One region of the Actinomyces sp. MRS3W genome, then DNA from elsewhere that is predicted to be linked to it. Evidence: riboswitches for the same ligand, from Rfam matches in the RefSeq annotation. Region 1 holds a riboswitch; the other holds the start of a gene.
What was found. A riboswitch is a leader RNA that binds a small molecule or an ion and turns the genes downstream of it on or off. The one in region 1 is predicted to bind thiamine pyrophosphate.
Positions count from the first base shown of each region.

Region 1 (5,482 bases):
CCATCACGCTGGCCCCCTACGGGCACGGCCCCGTGCCCCGCTTCATCATCCCTGGCGAGGAAGAGCCGGTGGTGGCGCGCGAGTTCCTCACCCACAACGGCTACATCTTCCGCGGCTGGATCATCAAGGGCATCAAGATGAACCCGTCCATCGCCGCTCTCACCGGCGAGCTGGACCGTATCCGCCGTGAGGAGGCGGAGAAGGCCGCGGGCAAGAAGTCCAAGAAATCCAAGGGAGAGAAGGACAAGGACGGCTCCTTCACCGTCTCCGACTCCGATGAGGCCGACGAGCCCGCCCAGAAGGTGGTGACCGCCGGCGCCACCGCCGACCCGGTCAAGGACTACCTCAAGCAGATCGGCAAAGTCGCCCTCCTCAACGCCGCCCAGGAGGTCGAGCTCGCCAAGCGCATCGAGGCGGGCCTGTACGCCGAGCACCTGCTGGCCACCGAGGGCAACGACCTCGAGGCCAAGTACCGCCGCGAGCTGCACTGGGTGGCTCAGGACGGCCAGCGCGCCAAGAACCACCTGTTGGAGGCCAACCTGCGCCTGGTCGTGTCCTTGGCCAAGCGCTACACCGGCCGCGGCATGCTCTTCCTCGACCTCATCCAGGAAGGCAACCTGGGTCTCATCCGTGCGGTGGAGAAGTTCGACTACACCAAGGGCTACAAGTTCTCCACCTACGCCACCTGGTGGATCCGCCAGGCCATCACCCGCGCCATGGCGGACCAGGCCCGCACCATCCGCATCCCGGTGCACATGGTCGAGGTCATCAACAAGCTCGCCCGCGTCCAGCGGCAGATGCTGCAGGACCTGGGGCGCGAGCCCACCCCGGAGGAGCTCGCCGTCGAGCTGGACATGACGCCCGAGAAGGTCGTCGAGGTGCAGAAGTACGGCCGCGAGCCGATCTCCCTGCACACCCCGCTCGGCGAGGACGGCGACAGCGAGTTCGGTGACCTCATTGAGGACTCCGAGGCGGTGGTCCCCGCCGACGCCGTCAGCTTCACCCTCCTGCAGGAGCAGCTGCACGCCGTGCTGGACACGCTCTCCGAGCGCGAGGCCGGCGTGGTCTCCATGCGCTTCGGCCTGACCGACGGCCAGCCCAAGACGCTGGATGAGATCGGCAAGGTCTACGGGGTGACCCGCGAGCGGATCCGGCAGATCGAGTCCAAGACCATGAGCAAGCTGCGTCACCCCAGCCGCTCCCAGGTGCTGCGCGACTACCTGGACGACTGAGGCGCACGGCTCGCGGCCGGGCCGACGACGGGCACGCCCACCCTTGTGGGTGCGGGTGACGGGGTTCCCGCACAGGACCTGACCGCGAGCCCGCCGTGCTCACGACGCCGAGCGCTCCGGTCCGCGCCGCGCCCCCGCGAGCACTCCGACGAGCCCGAGGAGGAGCAGCCCGCAGCACGGCACCGTCACTTCCCACAGGAAGTCCGTTGTGAGGCCGGGGACTCTGGCGATGATCCAGACGCCGCGCAACGTCCCCAGGCCCCAGACGCCGGTCACCAGCGAGAGCACGGCGACGACGCGCCGGCACGCCTCGCGCGCGGGCGGTGAGCTGATGGCCAGCTGGACGATCGGCAGTGCGAACCACGCCGTGAGCGCCACCACACACGCCACCGTGATCTCCCCGAGGGGAGAGGCGCTCATGGAGCGCAGCGCGGCCCCCATGGCGAGTACAACGAGGATGAACCATCCCAGGAGGATCGCGAGCACGAACCACGCCGTGCGCGCCGCGAGACGACCGTCGTCGTGCGTCCACCGCGGGGGGTCGTGGAACCAGCCGATCTGGTCAACGCGGATCAGTACTCGTGCCATGATTGGACCCACTTGGTGCAGCACTTCTGCGTGCCGACGAAGCAGTAGATCGCGAGGCACGAGCCGGCGACGTAGCTGTTGAAGAACGCGAACGCGCAGGCCCCGGCGCTACAACCGTTCTTGAGGAGGTTCTTCAGACACGTCATGTTGTAGTTGGAACAGGTCTGGGAGTAGTACCCAGCAGGTTCAGCCATTGTGGGGAGAGCCGAATCGGCGAGAAGATCCTCTCCCTCACTGGCGCCAGGTTCTGGGAGCGCAGTGAGTGACACCGCTGCTGGCCGTTCGTCAGCCTGTGCTGAGACAGTAGTGAGGAGTGCTTCTTCACCGTTGATGACGAGGTGCACAGTATTAGTGACCTGGTCGGCCTCAGCCTTCGTGTAACCGTAGGTGTACATCACCTCCCCGCTTCGTCCAGATTCGGCCAGAAGATCGGTAGCGAGGCCGGCGGCCTCCTCGAGACCGCTGCGGGTCAACGGGGTAGCGGTCGTCTGCTGGCATGTGGTGTCGTCGTCCGAGGCGGTTTCGGCTCGAGCTGGGACCGACGTGCCGTACGCGCATAGGCAGGCAATCACGACCGACATGAGAAGTGTGCGGAGACGGAGACGATAGGGAGAGTGATCAGGGCGGGTTGTGAACAACATGGGTTGATGTCCTTCATTGATGAGATGGACATCACAAGGGTAGGAGGTGTGTCCAGCCTCGGTCAAGAGTTGACGAGGTCTTCCTCGTATCTATCGGTGTCGGGTTCCGTCATGCGCGGCGTCGCGTCCCAGCGCTGGTCCCCGGGCCGCGGCGGTGCTAGCCTGCAAGGCACGACACGGGGTGCCGCAAGGCTGAGAACACACCCGTTGAACCTGTTCAGATCATGCTGACGAAGGGATGTCGCATGCCGCAGTATGCGCCGAACATCGCCATGTCACTGTCCTCAACTCCCGCGGCGGTGCTGGAAGAACTCCGCTCGATCACGCCGTTGGTCTCGTGCATCACCAACGCGGTGGTCACCAACTTCACCGCCAATGTGCTGCTGGCAACGGGCGCCGCACCCGCCATGGTCGACGTGACCGGCGAGGCCGGCCCTTTCGCCGCGCTCGCCTCCGCCCTGCTCATTAACCTGGGCACGCCCCAGCCCGAGCAGCGTGCCGCCGCCGTGGAGGCGGCCGCGGCCGCACGGGATGCCAAGGTCCCCTGGGTACTGGACCCGGTCGCCGTCGGCTACCTGGTGCACCGCACCGCGCTCGCCCGGCAGCTGCTCGCCGCACGGCCCACCGTCATCCGCGGCAACGCCTCGGAGATCATCGCTCTGGCCGGCACCGGCGCCGGTGGGCGCGGCGTGGAAACCGCCGACGCCGTGGAGGCGGCCTTGGGCGCGGCCCTCACCCTGTCCGAGCGCACCGTCGCCGTCGTCGCCGTCTCGGGGCCAACGGATGCGATCGTTGACGGCGCGCGCTTGGCTCGCGTTGGTGGCGGGTCCGCCCTGCTCACCCGCATCACCGGCGGCGGCTGCGCGCTGGGAGCCCTCGTGGCTGCATTCGTTGCCGCCGGGCGCCCCCTGGACGCCGACCCCTTCACCGCCACCGTCGCCTGCCACGCCGTCTACAGCGCCGCGGCTGAAGTGGCCGCCGCCTGCGCCGCCGGGCCCGGTTCCTTCCAACCCGCCTTCCTCGACGCCCTCTACACCCTGGACGCCGACGACGTGGACAGGATCCCGCTGTCATGAGGCCCGCCCCCGATCTCACGCTCTACCTGGTCACCGACGCCGCCCAGTGCCGCTCCCGCGGCCGCAGCCTCACCGATACGGTGACGGCCGCCGTCGCCGGCGGAGCCACCTGCGTCCAGGTGCGCGCCAAGGGCGCAGACGGCGCCGACTTCCTCAACCAGGTGCGCCAGGTGGCCTGTGCCGTCGGTGAGCGCGTGCCCGTCATCGTCAACGACCGCGTCGACGTTTACCTCGCTGCCCGGCGCCTCGGGGTGCCCGTGGCGGGGGTGCATGTTGGTCAGAACGACCTGCCCGCGGCGGTGGTACGCGATCTGATCGGCGATGATGCCTATCTGGGGCTGTCGGCCGCGACGCCGCAAGAACTGGCCACAGCACAGCAGGAGGCCGCCTGCGACCACGTCGGCATCGGCGTGGTGCGGGCCACCGCCACCAAGACCGACGCCCCCAACGGCCTGGGTGTCAGCGGCATCGCCCGCCTGGCAGCCGGTACCACGCTGCCGTGCGTGGCCATCGGCGGCATCACCGCCGCCGACCTTCCGGCGCTGCGTGAGGGGGGACTGGCCGGGGCGGCCGTGGTCTCCGCGATCTGCCTGGCGGAAGACCCGCGCGCCGCCGCCGTGCAGTTGCGGGCGGCCTGGGAGGCCGGGCAGTGAGCACCCCGATTCCCAAGGTACTGACCGTCGCCGGCTCGGACCCCAGCGGCGGCGCCGGCGTTCAGGCGGATATCAAGACCATGAGCGCGCTCGGCGCCTACGCCACGAGTGTCGTGACCGCCCTGACCGCCCAGTCCACGCGCGGGGTGGCCGGAGTGCACGCCGTCCCGGTGGACTTCGTGCGACTCCAACTGGACACCCTGCTGGCGGATATCGTCCCGGACGCCACCAAGATCGGCATGCTCGCCACCGCCGAGCTGGCCGACACGGTGGGGGAGTACCTGCCGGATCTGGCGTACACGGTGCTCGACCCGGTCATGGTGGCCACCTCCGGGGACCGCCTGCTCGACGCCGATGCCATGGACGCAGTCAGACGCCTGTGCCGCCGGGCGGATCTCATCACCCCGAACCTGTCCGAGGCGGCCGCCCTGCTGGGCCGGCCGGTGGCGCGCAGCGTGGCGGAGATGCGTCACCAGGCCGAACTACTCATCCAGGACGGCACCTGCCGGGTGCTGCTCAAGGGCGGGCACCTGACCGGAGTCGCCACCGATGTATACGCCGACGCCGACGGCATCCTCCTGCTGCCCGGACGACGCGTGCACACCCGCAACACGCACGGCACGGGGTGCACGCTCTCATCCGCTATTGCGGCGCTGCGACCTCAGCGGGACAGCTGGCAGGCCACGGTACGGGACGCCAAGAAATACCTCACGGGGGCTCTGGCACATGCCGATGCGCTTGGCGTCGGCCACGGACACGGCCCCGTGCACCACTACTACGAGCTGTGGGCCGGCGACCCTACTCGGCGTCCGCCCGGGTCAAACGGTCGGACTCGTCCTGAATGAACAGCGCCTGCTGCTCCAGCGCCTCCCGGTGGGAACGGCCGTGGTGGGCGCAGAACAGCAGCTCGCCGGAGGCGAGCACGACGCGGAGATAGGCCTGCGCACCGCACAGGTCACAGCGGTCGGCAGTGGTGAGCGGACGTGTGTCGGTCGTCGTCGAGACGGGCGCCTGCTCGGGCGCTGCGGCCGTCTCGGTCAGCGAGGGGGACGTGGGAGTTGTCGTGCTCATGACTCAATCCCACCACTGTGGGAGGCGACCGCCAACGCCGTCGGGCCGGTTTCCGCCCCGGGCGCGCCGCCTGCGCCCACGGCGAACGTTAAGCACGCTCGGTCTGTGAGCTATGCCACAGCTTCGTTAGGATATTTTGCGGTTGTGTTATGATGTGTATGCTATACGTAACACAAATGAGTTCTTGTCCCTGACGAGGAGATGATCATTGTGAGGCGACG
Region 1 is NZ_JAWDJJ010000267.1:6,939-12,420, forward strand. Features, by position in the region: gene RWX45_RS10210 (RNA polymerase sigma factor) at 1-1,232, shown strand, start outside; gene RWX45_RS10215 (hypothetical protein) at 1,332-1,820, opposite strand; gene RWX45_RS10220 (hypothetical protein) at 1,805-2,401, opposite strand; TPP riboswitch at 2,629-2,717, shown strand; gene thiM (hydroxyethylthiazole kinase) at 2,707-3,537, shown strand; gene thiE (thiamine phosphate synthase) at 3,534-4,190, shown strand; gene thiD (bifunctional hydroxymethylpyrimidine kinase/phosphomethylpyrimidine kinase) at 4,187-5,035, shown strand; gene RWX45_RS10240 (hypothetical protein) at 4,989-5,261, opposite strand.

Region 2 (3,235 bases), on a different contig from region 1:
TCGCAACTTTTGAGTTGTAGGACGGTGCCTGCCGGTGGTCTTGACTGATTTTGCCCCGGTAGGATGCGGTTTCTGAAGGCTGTTGGTCGGCGCCGGCGGCAAAAGTTGCGACAGATGGACACTTTTGGGGGCCGCTGCCTGGCCGACGCCGACCATCAGGGCGCGCAGAGACATACTGTTCCGCCACACACTCCACTTGAGCGCCCGCACAACTACGGCAGCGCCCACCACGACGCCCACCCTGCGCCACCGCGGCGTCTACTACGCCTGTTCGAGGTCTACTACACCACTTCAGGGTCCTGCTGAAGGGCTCGGAAACTTTCAGCAGACCGCTAACTGGCGTACCCAACGGTGAAGTGGCGTTCCATAGGGCGCGGCGTTGGCGGCTTGTCTCTCTGCGGCATCCCCAAACTGCCAACCGGGGCCCGAACGAAGCTGGTGGCTCTGACGTCGCCGACGTCCCCTTAGGCCTCCAGCGCGGGCGCCTCGCTCATGCCGGGCACGACGCCGCCGCGGCGGGCATGGACCTTGGCGGCCTGACGCAGCGTCAACTGGCGAGTCAGCGTCATGACGGCGCCCGAGATGACGGCGAAAGCGACCACCTCGCCGAGACGGTAGCTGAGCACCTGGTCCTCCTCGCGCGGCGCCGGCCGCCCGGTGACGGCCTGCCATCCAATAGCCACGGCCTTCTCGGCGATTGCGCCGGAGACCAGGAGGGTGAGGGCGGAGGTAACCGTCCAACTGAGGCTGTTCTTCATGATGACGACTCCCTGATATTCGACGGACACCTAGCTAGCGGGCGACGGGCGCTGCTCAGGCCGGTCACCGGCTTTCACCCCGATCCTGTCACAGGGTCTGGGGACGTCGGGCCCGGACGCACCGCCAACCTCGCATTGTCCGGGGATCGCTCAGCCGCCTTTCAGGCGTGCGGCACGCGGGTTGGGGCGGCGCCCCACATCGGCGTCGCCGACGTCGTCGCGCTAGGCTGTTCCCACAACGACAGGGGAGCGCCCCGTCGTCGGCGGGCCTCGGCTCGCCAGCGGCAACGGCGCTGAGAGTGCGGGAAGCCGCAGACCCTCGAACCTGATCCGGTTCGCACCGGCGAAGGAAGTCGAGATCTCCCCGGGCGCCGCAGCGTGCCCGGGCCCTCCGGACCGCCATCCAGGAGGATCACCATGACCGCCAATCGGACCACCGGGCGCGCCGCCGCGCCCCGCCTCGCCACCATCCGACCCACCCGCCGCGCGCTGCTCGCCGGGGGCGCCACCGCCGTCGTCGGCCTCGCACTCGCCGCCTGCGGCTCCGGCGCCGATAGCCCCGAGGCGAGCGGAACCGCATCGGGAGGCGCGCGCACCGTCACCGTCGTCACCTACGACTCCTTCGACCTGCCGGACGCTCTCATCGCCGCCTTCGAGACCGATACCGGCTACACCTTGGAGATCGCGCGCTCCGGCGACGGCGGCGAGGTCGCCAACAAACTCATCCTCACCAAGGACGCCCCGCTGGGCGACGCCGTCTACGGCATCAACAACACCATGGCCTCCCGCCTCCTCGCCGAGGGCGTCGTCGACACCTCCACCGCTCTCAACCTGCCCGACGGCGCCGCGGACTATCTGGCTCCCTACATCGTCGACGACACCCCCGCACTCGTGCCCATCGACTTCGGGGAGGTGTGCGTCAACGTGGACACCTTCTGGTTCTCCGACCACGGCCTGGAGCCGCCCTCCACTTTCGAGGACCTCACCGACTCCGCCTACAAGGACCTGTTCGTCGCCGTCAACCCGACCACCTCCTCCACCGGCCTGGCCTTCCTGCTGGCCACCATCGGCCACTTCGGCGAGGACGGCTTCGCCCAGTACTGGCGCGACCTTGTCGCCAACGGCACCAAGATTGACGAGGGCTGGTCAGACGCCTACTACACCGACTTCACCGCCGGCGGCGGGGACGGCGCCTACCCGATCGTCGTCTCCTACGCCTCCTCACCCGCCGCCACCCTCACCGACGACGGTGCCGCCACCACCACCGCCGTCCTGCCGCGCACCGCCACGCGCCAGGTCGAGTACGCGGGGGTCCTCGCCGGGGCCGCCAACCCCGACGGCGGTGCTGCCTTCGTCGCCTGGATGCTCTCCCGCGACGTCCAGGAGGCCATCCCCGACGCCATGTACATGTACCCCGTCGACCCCGACGCCGCCCTGTCGAAGGAACTCGAGCAGTTCGGCTCGACCGCGGAGGACCCGATCGTCGTCGACCCCGATGACATCGCCGCCCACCAGCAGGAATGGCTCGCCACCTGGGCGGAGGCCGTCGGCCAGTGACGGTGGGCGTGCGGGGCAGGGCGCCGGTGCGTGAAGCCGGAGGCGCTGGTGCGTGAGGGCGGGCCGGTGCGCGAGGGCCACCGCGGCGGCGATGACGACCGGTTTGGGCACGTCATGAGTGCCGGTTTCGGTGCGTCATTAGTGCCGGTTTGGGCACGTGATAAGTGCCGGTCTCGGCGAGGGGACGGGACGTGCGGGCCGCGGGCGACGGCGGGGGAGCGGATCGGCTGGGCGCTCGCCGTTGCGCTGCCGCTGGCCTTCCTCGGCGTCTTCTTCGCCTGGCCCGTGCTCACGCTGCTGGCGCGCGGCGTCATCCCCGACGGGCACCTCGACCTAGGCGGCTTCGGTGAGGTCCTCGCACGCCCGCGCACCTGGCGGGTCATCGAACAGACCCTCATCCAGGCGCTCGCCGCCACCGCCATCTGCGTCATTCTCGGTATCCCCGGGGCGCTTGTGCTCTACCGGCGCCGCTTCCCCGGGCGCGACCTGCTGCGCGGCGTGGTGACTGTGCCCTTCGTGCTGCCCAGCGTCGTCGTCGGCACCGCCTTCCACGCTCTGGTCACCACCGGCGGGCCGCTGGGCGGACTGGGGCTGGACGGTACGCGCACGGCGGTGGTCGCCGCGCTGGTGTTCTTCAACTACGGGTATGTGGTGCGCAACGTCGGGACCATGTGGTCGCGCCTGGACCCGCGCGCCGTCGAGGCGGCCCGCACGCTCGGCGCCTCCCCGTGGCGGGCCTGGCGCACCGTCACCCTGCCGAGCCTGCTGCCCGCCATCGCCTCCGCGGCCGCCACCGTCTTCCTGCTGTGCGCCACCGCCTACGGGGTGGTGCTCGTCCTGGGCGGCACCGGCGCCGGCACCATTGAGACCGAGATCTACCAGCTCACTGCCCGCTACCTCGATCTGCGGGGCGCGGCCGT
Region 2 is NZ_JAWDJJ010000252.1:4,023-7,257, forward strand. Features, by position in the region: gene RWX45_RS09675 (DUF4235 domain-containing protein) at 465-758, opposite strand; TPP riboswitch at 992-1,127, shown strand; gene RWX45_RS09680 (thiamine ABC transporter substrate-binding protein) at 1,176-2,315, shown strand; partial or broken gene RWX45_RS09685 (ABC transporter permease) at 2,346-3,235, shown strand, end outside.
Region 2: another riboswitch for thiamine pyrophosphate. It lies ahead of RWX45_RS09680 (thiamine ABC transporter substrate-binding protein); the one in region 1 lies ahead of thiM (hydroxyethylthiazole kinase).